DNA from 2 places in the Weissella sp. ESL1156 genome. Region 2 is predicted to be linked to the other one. Evidence: predicted binding sites of a transcription regulator. Region 2 holds the regulator's gene; the other holds the start of a gene.
The links. The regulator Rex, encoded in region 2, represses fermentation and respiration genes when NADH is low (regulators of the CRP and FNR family bind a similar motif). The targets are predictions, from matches to a motif close to TTGTGAANTANTTCACAA.

Region 1: a site for Rex is predicted at 5,756-5,773, ahead of ACSKY2_RS02815 (glycerol dehydrogenase). Genes of this name have one in related genera too.

What each region holds. Positions count from the first base shown of each region.
Region 1 covers NZ_CP196372.1:562,953-570,997, forward strand. The annotation lists gene ACSKY2_RS02790 (sugar phosphate isomerase/epimerase family protein) at 461-1,198, shown strand; gene ACSKY2_RS02795 (PTS transporter subunit IIC) at 1,228-2,685, shown strand; gene ACSKY2_RS02800 (amidohydrolase family protein) at 2,728-3,702, shown strand; gene ACSKY2_RS02805 (SRPBCC family protein) at 3,815-4,177, opposite strand; gene ACSKY2_RS02810 (helix-turn-helix transcriptional regulator) at 4,216-4,512, opposite strand; gene ACSKY2_RS02815 (glycerol dehydrogenase) at 4,616-5,713, opposite strand; gene ACSKY2_RS02820 (tautomerase family protein) at 6,085-6,474, opposite strand; gene ACSKY2_RS02825 (iron-containing alcohol dehydrogenase family protein) at 6,771-7,871, shown strand.
Region 2 covers NZ_CP196372.1:71,639-79,683, forward strand. The annotation lists gene ACSKY2_RS00435 (DEAD/DEAH box helicase) at 1-565, shown strand, start outside; gene ACSKY2_RS00440 (redox-sensing transcriptional repressor Rex) at 850-1,485, shown strand; gene ACSKY2_RS00445 (metal-dependent transcriptional regulator) at 1,565-2,221, opposite strand; gene ACSKY2_RS00450 (hypothetical protein) at 2,411-2,725, shown strand; gene ACSKY2_RS00455 (folate family ECF transporter S component) at 2,848-3,387, opposite strand; THF riboswitch at 3,427-3,519, opposite strand; gene rbsR (ribose utilization transcriptional repressor RbsR) at 3,713-4,705, shown strand; gene ACSKY2_RS00465 (DUF3114 domain-containing protein) at 4,745-5,767, shown strand; gene ACSKY2_RS00470 (aspartate kinase) at 6,010-7,365, opposite strand; lysine riboswitch at 7,473-7,647, shown strand; gene alr (alanine racemase) at 7,743-8,045, shown strand, end outside.

The DNA.
Region 1 (8,045 bases), 490 kb from region 2:
CAAGAGCTATTGTAAGCGATTTCATTTTTAATTGCAACCATTTTATATATATTTCACAAAATACGTTGCCAAAATATTGTAAAAGCTGTCAAATCAATGTATAAAAACATTTATTTTTTTTAAAAATTACTCGATTATTCACAATAAGTTAAAAATACCATGACATTTTCTTTTGTAATTAACAAAATAATCAATACGATTATTTTCATTAATTAATCGATAAACAAAAAAAATTGTTAATGATATGTTTAATTATAAAATTAAACCAAATACTATAATTATTTCAAATTATAAATATATATTATATAACACTAATAGAATGCTTTTTATCTAAAATAATTTTGGTAAACAAACAGAAAACGCTTGCATTTATTTGTGACAGATAATACAATTCGTGTCATAGGTTAACCGATTAATATAATTCATGAATTATGCTTAATATTTTTATTGGAGGTACAACATGGCCCACTTTATTCTTAATACCATTGCATTGGTAGATAAGTTAAACAGTGGTTATTCACAATCACAACTCATTCCTCTAGCTCATGACATGGGTTTTGATGCTATTGAATTGCGTGATGAATTTTTGCAAGAAAAAGACATTCCTAAAATTGTACAGCAAGCGCAAGATTTAAATATGGCAGTCTATTACAGTGCAAACGAACCGCTTATTAAAGACGGCCACTTTAATGAACATTTTTTTGATCAATTAAATATTTTACAGAAATTACATGGTAAAAATTTAAAAATGACAATTGGTTCATTAGAAAATTTTGACAATATTTTCCCAAGCAGATTTTTAGATGCTATCACACAAAACATTTCTTTAACTGTTGAAAATAATCAATCATCAATAGAAAGTAATCTAAACAATATTTTGCATTTTTTTGAGATTATTAATGCTAACAAAATGCCTATTACATTTTGTTTTGATACAGCGAACTGGCTTTGGTTAGATACAAATCCAATAACTGCTATTGATAAATTAATGCCAAATGTTAGTTACTTACATTTAAAGAATGCTTCTAAATCTTCAGACACTTGGTCTACAACGCAATCTCTTGAAATTGGTGCTATTAATATTCCAAGGATTATTTCTAAATGTTCAGTTCAAAACTATGGTTTTGAATATCAATCAACTACTGAAAAATTAACACAGGATTTATTAAAAATTAAATCTATTACAAAAGCTTACTAACACTTCTATTTCAAACGGAGAAACTTTTTATGTTAGAGTTTATAAATCATATTTTTCAAACCTTTGGGGCGACAGTCGTTGTGCCCATTATGATTTTTATCGTAGCCTTGTGCCTACGAGTTTCATTAAAAACTGCTATGATGAGCGCCTTTTATGCTGGTGTTGGTCTAACCGGATTTAGTTGGATTATTTCGGCATTTACCCCCATCGTTACTAAAATTATCAAACAAATGGTGAATAACACCGGTATTCATCTACCAATTGTGGATATTGGTTGGCAAGCCGGCTCACTAGCAACATTCGGTTCTACTGTCGGCCTTAGTTTTTTCGTCTTCGGCTTAATTCTGGAATTAGTGTTGTTTGCAATTGGCTGGACTAAAATATTTATGCCTTCTAATTTATGGAATAATTTTGGCTTCATGGTCTGGGGAACACTTGCATATTATGTCACTCATAATTTTTGGTTATCATTAGGATTATCATTTTTTATGTTACTATACACGTTGGCACTAGCAGAAACACAAGCTGATCGCTGGTCAAATTATTTTGGTGTTAAAAATGCAAGTGTTTGTTCTCTTCATAATATGGAGCAAGCCGTTCCAGCTATTTTACTTGATCCGCTTTGGAACCTATTAGGATTTAACAAAGTGAAAATGACACCAGAAACATTTAAAACAAAGTTAGGTGTCTTTGGTGAACCAACCACACTAGGGGCAATTTTGGGAATCATTATTGGCTTATTAGGAAATCTAAAGTCATTAAATACACTGGCAGCTTGGGGACAAATTTTGTCATTTGCAATTGCTCTGTCAGCTGTCATGACAATCTTCCCTCTTGTAACTGACGTTTTCTCAAAGGCATTTTCACCTCTAGCTGAAGAAATTGATAACAAGCGTTCAAAGGATGAGGTGACAACTGATGAAGACGCTGAAGAATTAGCTATAAAAGATAAGAAACGTTGGTTCTTGGCTGTTGATGATGGTGTGGGTTATGGTGAACCAGCAACCATTATTGCGGGTATTATTTTAATTCCGATCATGGTCCTGATCGCATTTATTTTGCCTGGCAACAAAACTTTGCCCGTTGTAGATCTTATTTCAATTCCATTTATGATTGAATCGATTGTTGCAATTACACACGGTAACATATTAAAGGTTATCTGCAACGGCGTAATTTGGTTTAGTCTAGGTCTTTATGCAAGCAGTTGGCTAGGTAGTGTTTATACAGGTGCTATTTCACATTATGGTGTTGCTATTCCTGCTGGTATTGTGCTTATCACCAGCTTTAACTTAATGGCGCGCCCTTTAAACGCGTTAATTTTCGCCGCTTGGATTTCAAAAAATCCAATATGGATCGGCTTAACTATCATTATTTATGTCGTATTTGCCGTTTTGCTTCGAACACATCGCGAACAAATCTGGCTATACCTTAAGAAAATGTCTGAAAAGAACGCTGGTTTTAATGGTAGCACTGAAAAAATCGTATAACTTTTACACAATAAATAAGAAATTGAGGTTAACTTAACAATGATTAAAAAAATTGATGGACATTTACATTTAGTTCGGGCAATTGCTGGTTTTAACGGTAAAGGACGCTTAACCCCATTGGGAGATGGTCGTGCAGTTTGGGATGATGGTACTATCATTAAGCTAATTCCCGATGGTCGTGGTGATGATAACTTTACCGCTGAGGCAGCCCTAGATATGATGGCTGAGTCTAATATTGAAAAAGCTGTTGTTTTACAGGGTAGTCTTAATGGTTATCAAAACTATTACACCTATCAAGCAATTAAAAAATATCCCGATAAGTTTATCGGTGCCTTCTCAGTTGATCCATTTTCAGAATTTTACATGGATATCGTTAAACGATATGTCGTTGATTTAGGTTTCCGGGCTATTAAATTTGAAATTAGCCAAGGTGGTGGTATGCATGGTTATCACTATGACACACCATTCAGACTAGATACTAATCCACGCATTGGCCGTATCATGCATTTCATTTCTGACTATCCTGGTTTCGTTGTCACGGTAGATTATGGTAATTTTGAACAATTTAGTTATCAACCAGAGGCGATTGCTAATCTGGCTAAAATGTATCCAAATATTGACTTTGTTGTCTGCCATTTGTCATTTCCAAATGCTGATCACCCAGACCGTTTACGTGCTGCACTTGCACAATGGCAACCATATGAGAATATTTACACAGATATCTCAGCTATTCAAGATATTGAAAGTGAAACAGTCTTTCCATTTCCACGTTGTGAACAAGATGTTAAAATTGCTAAAGAAATGTTAGGCGCAAAACGTATCATCTGGGGAACTGACTCTCCATGGTCTGCCACATTCAACACATATCATGAGTTAGCAACTTGGTTAGAAAGCACAAACATATTTACTGAAGCAGAATATGCCGATGTCATGTATAACAATGCTTTACGCGTCTACTTCAAACCAACAGCCGTTGCTGCCATCGCTAATGCCGATGACCCAGTTGTAAAACAGTAAATCACATTTACCGAATATCCTAAACTTAGAAAACTAAGACAGCGCCATTTCAATTAAAATGAAAAAAGATCAAAATGAAGGATTTATCTTCACTTTGATCTTTTTTGTCTCTTTATTTTTCAATATGACCTACCCGCTCAACATATGTCTTTAAATGATTTAAGTTGATATTAAGAGCATGCTTTGCAATTGGTTTCAGTAATTGTAACGGTAAATGTATCTCCGCCTTTTCTGCTAAATAAACATCTTCTTGAACAGTCGTTTGTTCATGATTACCCTTTAATTTAAATATAATTTCATATGATAAATTACCACTAGTACTCGTATATTCGATAATACCATCTTCTGTTTTGACAGTAATTTTCTCATATTGATTAACTGCCGAACCACTTCTAGTAATTACGAAGTGGTCGCCTTCTTGCTTTACTAATGTGATTTCTGGTACCCATTTTATTAAAGTTTGTGGGTTTGACAAAATTTTAGCGATCTGTACTTGACTTGCGTTAGCAATAATTACGTTTGAAAAAATTTTTTTAAGTCTTCATATTGATGTTGGTTGCACAATTTGGAAAGTACTTGATTAAACTGTTTATTAGTTGAGATCAAAAAATCACTAGATAAGCTAATTTCATCTAAGCTAACTGAAAGACGGTCATACAAAGATAGCAACAAACGTGCATTCGGCATATACTTGCCATTCTCTATAGCTGATAACATTGACTGTGCGCAAATACCTCGTGCAACAGCGTCCTGTGAAAGATGCTGTTGTTTACGAATTTTTTTTAATGAACTTCCCAATTGATTTTTCATTGTTCGATTCCTCCAACACAGTCTGTACTTAAAATACATTATACAAGCAGTCACTAAAAAAGACTCAGCTATTTTATAACCAAATCTTCTCATCTAAATATTATTAATTCTTTTTTTCTCTATTTTTAACATAGCTATCGACAGTCATAATCGCATTAGCAACATCTTCCGCAGTTACTTCAAACGGCATTTGATGAATTGTCTCTGTTGGAATTGTTGCTTGCTGACCAACTTTTAAGAAATCATCATATGTTGCATTCTCTAAGTGTAAATCAGCCAAAGTTGTTGGCAAACCTAATGATTGATTAAAATCAATATATTTATTTAATACTTCCGTTGGAACATTATCTAACACTAGTTCACAAAGATATCCATAGGCAACTTTTTCACCATGCATCATTTTTTCACTTTCACCAGACAAAACGGTAAAACCATTATAAATGGCGTGGGCAGCAGCCAACCCTGAACTTTCAAAGCCAATACCACTTAGTAACGTATTTGCTTCAACGATTGTTTCTAGAGCTGCTGTCACAACATGAGCTTTTGTCGCAGCAACAGCTTCATGGGCGTGCGCAAACAAATTATCCTCACATGTTTGTGCAATCGCCAAAGATGCCAGTGTTGGTGATTGTCCTAACATTGAATTATTATACCCTCTTGCAACATCTTGTGCCTCAATATTCGTAGCCATCGCATCACCAATACCAGCAATTAAATTCCGTACTGGTGCATTAGCAACAACCTTTGTATCAACTAAAACGATATCTGGATTCTTATCATAAAAAGCATAATTAGTGAATTGTCCTTCAGGTGTATAGAGTACCGACAATGCTGAACAAGGTGCATCTGTTGAAGCTACTGTTGGTAAAATAGCAACAGGAATTTGTAATTTATCAGCAATATTTTTTGCCGTATCTAATGTCTTACCACCACCTAAACCAATAATAAAATCATTTGCATTTTTCTCACCAATGGCAACGACTCGATCAATTTCCTCCTCTGACGCTTCACCACCAAAGGTCACATGCGTTACCATAAAATCAGATGATAAGATATGACTTAATTTTTCACCCACAATTCCCCAAACAATCTCATCACACAATAATATTGGTTTTTTTCCAAAGTTTTCAAGGTATTCCTTGGGATGATCCAATACCCCACTTCCTTGAACATAGTGTGCTGGACTTGAAAATGCTTTAATCATATTTATTATCCCCCATATGAAAAATTTACGGTTCTTATTTTGTGATTTATTTCACTAAATAAAGTCTAACAAATCTGAAGGTATATGACCAGCAACTTGCTCAAAATTTTTCAAAACGTGCAATTTACCCGTATGACGCTGGTAAATGAGTTATCATTTATTGATGCTTACCAATCTATATTGCATACGCCATCATTATCAACCATATTTTTTACAAAATATAACAAAACGAGAATGAAATAAAAGACGTTCTAAAGACGATTGTAACGACAATTAGGTGCCTGTTGTTGGAAAGACGTCATTTTTTGAAACACGTTTAAGGGTGTCATAACAACTTGTGTTCCAATTTCTCCAAACATCATCGCTATTTAAAGTTTCCCCGTTAAAAATTGTGCCTCACCAAAGCCAAAGCTCCAATTAGCATCCCCGTTGATCGTAAAATTAACCATCAAATCATTTTCAGCCACTAACTTGTGTCCTGCCAATTCATGGGCTAACTCCGCATAAAAATTCTTAATATCAGATTCATTTCGAGGCCGACTAGTCACCGAGACAACCAGCACATTTTGACTCCGTTCAAAACCCAATCCTGTATCCTGAATATTCATTTCATAGGGCTCATGTTGCGTTACAATTTGATAGCAGTCTCGTTGATCAACCCCAAAATTATTGACTACAGTTATTTGCGTAATTTTCAGAATATTCTCAATATCCTCTTTTGTACGTCCTTTAATTAAATCAAATCTCACAAGTGGCATCACACGAATCTCCCTTCTGTTTACCTATCATTCTACTGAAATTAACTGATTAATACAAAAACATACTTTCATTTAATCATATTTCCAACATGACATGATTAAATGCAAGAATATATGAATAAATTTTTAATAAAAATATTGTAACAACAATAAACAATACTGATAAATTAAAATAATTAGAATTTAATTAAAAAATAATTGACTTTTTATTTTTTTAGGTCGATAATACGTCACTAATGAACCCATTACACAGATAGTTTGTTAGGTTTATTAATTAATTTATAAAGGAGCATCATATGATTTCACAAAGTGGACCACAGCGTTATATTTCAGATAATGAGGCTTACAATTATTTACCAGAATTTATTAATGAATTAAATATTAAGTCATTATTATTTTTACATGGTGAGAAATCTTTAGCGGCTGCACAACCGTACTTACCCGATTGGCCAACTAATGTTAAAGTCATTGACGTGCCTTTTGGCGGTGAATGTTCATATGAAGAAATTGCTCGGATACGAAGCATTGCAGATGAGAATCAAATTGATATGGTCGTTGGTCTTGGTGGTGGTAAAGTTCTTGATACCGCTAAAAGTGTCACAACAGGAACCCATCGTTACCTTGTATTAATACCAACTTTAGCTAGTAATTGCGCACCTTGGTCTGCTATTTCTGTCCACTACAAAGAATCCGGTGAACATATTGATCATCAAATCTATTTAGAAACCGCAAATTTAATGTTATTAAATCCACAGGTTATTCTAAATTCACCAATTGATTATTTTGTGGCTGGTATTGGTGATACTTTAGCAAAATTCTATGAATCTGAACTTATTTTTGAACAATTACCTGAAAACGCATATACAATTGCCCTAATGATTTCACAACAAATGGGTCGTAACTGTAAAGAAATTTTGCTCAAGCATGCTATTGGCGCCGTAAATGATATGCGCGCAGGTCAGTTAACACCAAGATGGCGCCAGGTTGCTGAAACGATTATTGTTATGGCAGGAACTGTTGGCGGTTGGGGTGATGACTATGGTCGTGCCTCTGGTGCTCACGCCATTCATGACGCATTGACTAGCTTTCCAGCAACATCATCACATCTACATGGTGCCAAAGTTGCTTATGGTATTCTCGTCCTATTGGCGATTGAACATCACACTGACGATTTGAAAAAGCTATTACCCTTCTATATCAAGCTTGGTTTACCAATTAGCCTAGCGGATCTTGATTTAAAAGATATTAGTGACCAAGATATTGAATATCTTGCGCAAACTGCAGCGGACCCAAGTACGCAAATGCATTTCGTTCCTACGAAAACGCCAATTACCACGGATACGATCAAAGAGTCTATTTTAGCAGTGGAAGATATTACAACGGCCGTTACGAAATAGACATAATAACAAAAATAAGAACTTGTTATCTACTGATGTCCTGATGTCAATCAATTAGATTTCAAGTTCTTTTTTAAATAAAAAATTGTTATAAATATTTGTAACATATACGGATATTATACTAAAATAACGACAGTATAAAATTCACTCATTTCATGTTATTTAATCATTTAG
Region 2 (8,045 bases):
TAATACGACAAAGCAACTTAAAATTACGGCTAGCTTTTTAGCACATGAACATGTTGCCATGGCAACTTTGGTGAGAGGTGACTCAAGTACGACGCGTGCGAAATCATTAATGCATTTTAAAAAAGGTGTTGCCAAATTTCTGTTGACGACAGATGTTGGTGCGAGAGGATTGGATATTCCTGATTTAACAGCAGTAATCAATTTTGATTTACCACGTGATGGTGAAACTTATACGCACCGTGCAGGGCGAACTGGTCGTATGGGGAAGTCAGGATTAGTGATTTCTTTTGGTAACGATCATGACCTGCGTGATTTAAAAAAGATGGTAGCAGTTGATATTCAAACGGTTTCTGGTAGCCAGATGTCTCGCAAGCAAGCCGTGAGGTCAGCAACTACGGCAATAACTCATCATGATCGGCCTATTAAACAGGCAACTGGGATAACAACCAAAAGACAGGGTAAACATGCAGGGGAAAAAGTCATTGTATCGCGTGAAGAACGGTTTGCAAAAGAAAAACGAGCGCAAAGAAAGCATCGTAAAAACAAAGGTAAGCCAAAGCATTAATCATGGGCATTATGAAATTTTAAAATAGGTTTAGGGACTATTGATCTAGTTAGTCAGATTAGCTAGATCAATAGTCCTTTTTGAGCGAGACGTGCTGAAAGATACTGTGTTTGTTAATGATAGTATCTAGAAAACGCTTACAAAAAATAGTTATTTTGTGAATGTTCGATTGTTAGTTAGTTCACATAAATGATTAAATATGTTATGATAATAACTAATATGAGTTTCACAATCTTTGGAAATGTTTGTGAAAATAGTTAATTTTAAAAAAAGAGGTCGAACTAATGGTTGAACATGATATTCCTAGAGCAACGGCAAAGCGATTGCCAATTTACTATCGTTATTTGAAATTGCTGTTAGACTCTGGGACTGTCCGCGTTTCATCAAACGAATTATCCGAAGCTGTGAAATTTGATGCCGCAACGATTCGACGTGATTTTTCTTACTTCGGCGCACTTGGTAAGCGTGGTTATGGCTACGATGTTGAGGCATTAATGAATTTTTTTGGTGAAATTCTTAATCAAGATACATTAGCTTCAGTCGCATTGGTAGGAGTCGGAAATCTAGGACAGGCCTTATTGAACTTCAATTTTCATCAAAGTTCTAATGCACGAATTGCAGCAGCTTTTGATGTTAATCCAGAAATTGTTAATACGATCCAGTCGGGTATTCCTGTCTATAGTTTGGATGATTTAGAAAAGCAAATCATTGATCAACGAATTGATGTCGCAATTGTGACAGTACCGGCCAATGTAGCACAAGATGTTGCCAAGCGCCTAGCATCCGCAGGCATTCGTGGTATTTTAAACTTTACACCATTACGCTTGGATGTGCCAAAGTCTGTCCGTGTACAAAACGTTGACTTAACAAATGAGCTGCAAACGCTTTTGTATTTTATCAACAATTTTGGAGAAAAATAAGACAACGATCATTACCAATATAATATAAAAAAGCGCATCAGGAACCAATTTTGGTAACTGATGTGCTTTTTTGGAATGACTAGTCGTTGATATAAATAAAGTCAGCGGCATGTTGTGTTACTTGAATTGTTTGATCACCCGAAACTAAAACAAGGGGACCATCAAATGGCAAACGCTCTTTAATTGTCCAAGTTGTATTTAATCCTAGGTGTAGTGTTTCAGTATATTGTAATAGTTCTAAGTCTTCAGTAAAGCTGTTGATAGTGACAGTTTCATTATCTTTTGCTTCACGTAATGAACGTAATGATTTTGGTGAATAATGATGGTCGATATCAGGAATGCTGAGACCTTGGGGACTTAATTTTGGGAAACCTAAGTACTTATCTAGGGCGTTAATAAATTGATCATTAGCATCGTGATCAAGGTGATCAGCGTTTGAGTGGGCTTCTGAAATTGATAAGCCTAATTTTGTTGCACCAAATGTTTCAATTAAACGGTGGGCACGGATTAAACGGAGGGCTGTTTCACGACCAGGTTTTGTGAGTGTGACACCATAATAAGGCACAACATCAACTTCGCCAGCTTCTTGTAGTTTTGCCAGCATATTAGAAACCGATGAAGGAGTGACGTTTAAATGTTCAGCAATTTGGTTGTTAGAAATTTTTGTTGACTCATCGCCACCGCTTAATTCTAAGATTGTTTGTAGATATTGGGTTTTAGAAATAGATTCGGTCATAATGTAAAATTTCCTCGTTTGTTGTGAAATAGTTAATATGATTAATTATACCATGAAATGGTAGATAATGTATTTCATAAAAATGAAACTAATTATACGTTTGATAAAAAAATGATTTTAGGTTATGATAATTATGTAAAATTTAATTAGCAACTGACAACAGTCAGAAACAAGTTTTGGAGGCTTAAAATGCAGGAAATGAAAGTATGCCAAGAGAACAAGTTAGGGGGATGTACCTTAATTCGTCACCTATTACAAAGCTCACGTGATATTTCAGAGCAGACTGTACAACAATTAGCAACAGCACTAGAAGAAACACTGACTTGTCGGCCAGAAGTTTATGTTGGTCAGGTTTATGATAGTTGTGTTTATCGAATTGGTTGTGGTGATATTAACACTGAAACAAAATTATGTTTTTCAACGCCAGATGTTCGTAATAAATTTGCGAGTTCTTTTGAAGTTGCTTGTCGAGAAGTTGGCCTAACTGTGCATCGGAGTTACTAATAATAGGTTAAAAATAGTTCTAATTTCTATAATTAGTCATTTGGATGCAAATTAAGGTCGATCAGCTCCCTAGATGGTGGAAGCTGATCGACCTTTTTTTTGCATTATAAAATAATTTTTAATTAAATTTTTTGATGTAGTTGATCAATGGTTGTGTTATTCAGCAATAGATATAATAAAATACTTTGAATCGGCAAAAAAACAAGTTGTTTGATGACACGTACCCAAATTAGAGAAGTAATCGTTTGTGAATTGTGAATGTTACCAATCATGACAACCCATAGCGTGTTTAAGATGACATTAACAATTAACAAAACGATTGTAACCGTTAAAATAATCCGTAACCAAGAAAGCGTTTGGCGGCCATAGAAAGAAAAGCCGTAAATAGCGGCTGCAATTACTGCAGAAATAGTAAAGCCCCAGAAATAACCATAACCATTCATTAAGCTACTAATGACATCAGTAAAAATTGCAACGAGCATTCCCCAAAAGGGACCATACCACTTAGCAATCACTCCGACAATCAAGAACGTAAAGCCAACTTTGATGGTAGCAGTGCCGAATGAGAAACGACTAATGACTATTTGTAATGCCATTAAAATGCCCAGCATAGCAAGTTGTCGTGTACGTAAATGTGGTAAGACATATTCTAATGTTTTCATTTGAAAACACCTCCTTATTAATTGGAGGGTTTCACTTGTTACAGTGAATGTGATTCAAGCATCGCGGTAATCCTTCGTCCATGGCCCACATTCCGTTTCCACAGCACTTAACGCACCTGAATCTACCCTGTTCGTTTTACAGGAGTATATTTTACTACATTCTTATTAAAAGTAAACAGCTAGTTTAGAAATAAAACTTTTGAAAGGCATTTTAAAAGTTGGTAAAATGTTTTAGTAAAGATAATTTATGATCAAAAAGTTAATTGCATAACAAACTGGCAAATCAACGAATCTATTAATTGATCATTGAGATAAGAGGTAGGGCATGGGTAAAGTTTCAATCAGAGATGTGGCTAGTTTGGCAGGCGTATCAATTGCGACTGTCTCACAAGTCTTAAATGGTAAGGGTACGCGGTTTTCTGATAAAACCAAGGCCAAAGTATTTGCAGCGCGTGATGAAATCGGATATGTACCCAATGCGAGTGCACGGAGTTTAAAACAAGGATCAACGATACTAATTGGCGTTGTTGTTCCTAGTTTAAGAGCACCATTTTTTGGTGATTTAATTCAACGGATGCAAGAAAATTTACCTGACAATGTGTCGTTATCAATTATGACTGCTGTACCAGCAAAAACAGATCAAACAGTTGAAACATTAGTGAATGCAGGGGTACATGGTATTATTATGGCAAGCCAATTGACGAAACCAGTAACCGTGGCACATCGTTTAAAAAAACGTGGGATTGCACTAGTTGTGTTAGAAAATCATGATGAATTGGCAGAAGCGGATGCCGTTTATGCGTCAGATAAAAAAGGTGGTCGGCTCGTTGCTGAACATTTGTTAGCACTGGGGCATCGTCATGTCGTTTTGTTGGGTAATCAAGTTTATACCGACAATTTACAATATCGAACCGCATCGTTTAAAGAAACAATGTTAGCAGCAGGGGCGAAAGTTAGCGAAGTTGCGACTCGTAATTTAACAAAACATGCTGGTCGGGCAGCGGCGATGGCCGTATCGATTACGCAAGCCACAGCAGCGTTTGCATTAAATGATGAACTAGCAATTGGTTTAATTGCCGGATTAAATGCGCATGGTATTCGGGTTCCTGAAGATATGTCGGTTGTCGGGTATGATGATACTGACTATGCAGAATTTTTTCGGCCAGCATTAACGACTGTTGCACAACCAGTCTGGTTAGTTGCTGAAGCGGCGTTAAAAACAGTGATAGCTCGTATTAATCATCCAGATGCTGAACGGCAAGTAGCGGCATTTGATACGGCGTTGGTTATCCGTGAATCAACTGCATCTTTACAATAAGATGTGGTAAGCTAATCGTAGCAAGGAGGTCATTTTATAATGACAGGACTGTTCAAACGAACACGAGAATTAATAAAATCGCCTAAGGGTGTGGATAAACGCCAAAAAAATATGTCGACTGCCTTAGCCACACAAGTAACACATCTCATGAATGATGGCTGGGTTCCAAAGGCCATTGCCGTGTATGTTGATCATACGGTGAATAACGAAGCGTTAACAGATAAGACGATGAACCGTATATTGTCTGAAAATTGGGCAGAAGCGCATCGAATTGGTTCGGCGCTGTTTACTGAGATGTTTGCAGCTGGTTTTCATCGTGGCGGTTTGCCAGCGGCTGATCGTTTAGATATGCTATATAAAATTTTGGGGATGACAGTTAGTTCATCGAATTTTGTCAAAATGACGCGATTAGGCAATTGGCAGTTAAGGGAAACAATCGAAGATGCTGATTTATATTATTATCATATAGAAAGTTTGCAAGAGACACAAAGTTATTTTGAATTTGTCAAACAAGTGGCGTATATGATGCGTTTGAAGCATCATGCTTGGAATGGTATTCGTTCAAAGTATGAAACTAGTCGTCAGTTAAGTACGATTATAGATAATCAATTTCGTTATTATTTGAGCAAACCGATTGTTGATTTCATTGTTTGTCATCAGTGGCATCAAAATGATGTCTCTGATAGAATATTAGAATTAACAGGAACACCAGTCTCATATCCCGATGCACAATTTCATAATCGTGGCGTTGCAAAAAAAGACAATATTAAAGTAGCTTTGCCAGGATACCATTTGGAATTAATTTTCGATCATAACGGGCAAATTGTTTCAATGTGGCCAGTGTTAGAGAAACATCAAATCACTAATGAACAGGGTGTTTTAGTCTTTTCTGAGGATCCAGCAACTTACTCGTTGGCAGAACTACAGATGATTGCGAATACTGAATCGGCTAATTATGCGAATGCTGGTGGTCAAATCCATCAATCGTTAGATGTCATGCCAGCTAATCGGTATGCTGGTTTGGAATCTGATCTACGTAATTTTGCGAAAAATCAATTTTAACAGCCTGATATAGATAATAAATAAAAGAGAGTGTGACAAAAGACGTTTTGAAGCCGATTGTAACAATGATTAGGTGATTTTGGTTTGCAGTATAACGAAGAACCGGAAGCGCCTAATTGTTGTTACAGTAAGGCTTCAGTCTTTTGGAACACGTTTAAAGGCGCTAATCTACCAATCAAAATTGATAGATTAGCGCCTTTTTCAGCTGATCATAACGACTTATGTCTTAGCCCCTTTTAAATTTAGAAAACAGCCTGATAAATGACACGGACAGCATCATCCATCTGATCGACAGGAACGCCAATCATCGTTGAAATTTGTGAAGCACCTTGGTTGATCATCGGTAGGTTGATACCTGCTTGAGCTAATGCTGTGGTAATTTTACTAAAAGTACCAATATGTTTTGGCATGCCTTCACCAACAATCATAATAATGGCGTAGTCATCTAACCATTCGAGTTCATCTGGGGCAATCGTTGCGTATAAATCATGGCTAATATGGGCTTTAATATCAGGCGTAAGTTGTGATTTATCAAAGATAATAGTCATATCATCAATTCCAGATGGCATATGTTCATAACTAACGTGATAAGTGGCCAAAATTTGTAATATTTTCAAAGTGAAACCGACTTCACGATTTAACAAATAACGGTGTAAATAAAGTGCCGCAAAACGATTATCGTTTGCAATTCCTGTCACTGGATTCTTTGGATCAATGGCGTGATTTGGGACAATCATGGTTCCTGGTGCTTGTGGGTCGTTTGTATTTTTAACATTAATTGGTATATTTGCTTCAATGACCGGAATGATGGCCTCATCATGGAAAACAGCAAAGCCAGCATATGATAGTTCACGCATTTCACGATAAGTCATTTTTTTAATCGATTGAGGATTTGGTACAACCTTAGGATTAACAGCATAGATAGCTGATACATCAGTAAAATTTTCGTACAAATCAGCCTGAAAGCCACGTGCTAAGATCGCACCAGTAATATCGGAACCACCTCGACTAAAAGTTGCGGCATAACCATCATTGGTATAGGCAATAAATCCAGGAACAATCATTAAACGTGAATCATCAAAATCATAATTTTTAATAGCTTCATAACTAGCCTCATTTAAGCGTGCTGATCGTGGTGAACCAGTTACTGTTAGACCTAATGCAGCAGGAGAAACAAAATCAGCAGCTAAGCCTTTTTCTTGAAAAATAAAAGCAATCAATTGCGCGTTCAATAATTCACCATGCCCCATAAAAGCGGCATATAAGTGATCAAATGATGGATAGTGAACGCGATTTAAATGAATAAGTTGTTGTTTGATATGAGGGATAATCTTAGTTTCTTCTAACGAAAAGTATTGGACAATTTCTTGGTAGCGCGCCAGAATAGTTGTTAAAATTTCTGATGTATCGGTACCAGCAATGGTTTGATCAGCATATGTTTTAAGTAAATCAGTCACTTTAATATCACCATCAAAACGTTTACCTGGTGCTGATACGACAATAACTTGACGTTCAGCGTCAGCTTGAATAATATTTAAAACTTTTTGCACCTGAGCACCCGTTGCTAAGGAAGATCCACCAAATTTTACAACTTTCATTTTTTGCCTCCAAATAAATTTCTAATTGGCACTAATTAAAAGTGAAAAAAAGATTAATGTCAAGTATTGACATGAACATTAAATTAATATATTCTAATGTTACGTTAATGATTAATAGAGGTCGCAACCAACAAGAGTCGCTTAATGGAGTCTGCACAGACAAAGAAATTAAGTTAAAGGGGCGGTTGCCGAAATGAAACAGTTTGTGCATCTGTTATTGTTGGGCTAATGGTAAATAACTATTAGACTGTCGCTAAATTTCAGCGGGGAGCTATTGTCACAGTCTTTAGGAATAGAAACCAATCCGATTGACAGTGCAATAGTGCTGTTAGTCGGATTTTTTTTGTAAAAAAGATGGCATTATAAAGGGGCTAAACATGGTAGTAGCAGTAACAAGACCAACAAGAATCAAAATATCACAAGCAGCAGTGACGCATAATGTTGCCATCACACGAGAGGCAAGTGGGGCGAAGTTTATGTTTTTAGCTGTGAAAGCTAACGCATATGGATTTGGATTGCAAACGATGGCGCAAGCAGCACTGAAAGCGGGTGTTGATGGCTTAGCAGTGGCTGTCCTAGATGAAGCCTTAGCACTACGTCAAGCTGGTATTACTGTGCCAATCCTTATTTTAGGCATTACGCTACCACAATATGCCAAGTTAATGGCTGATAATGACCTA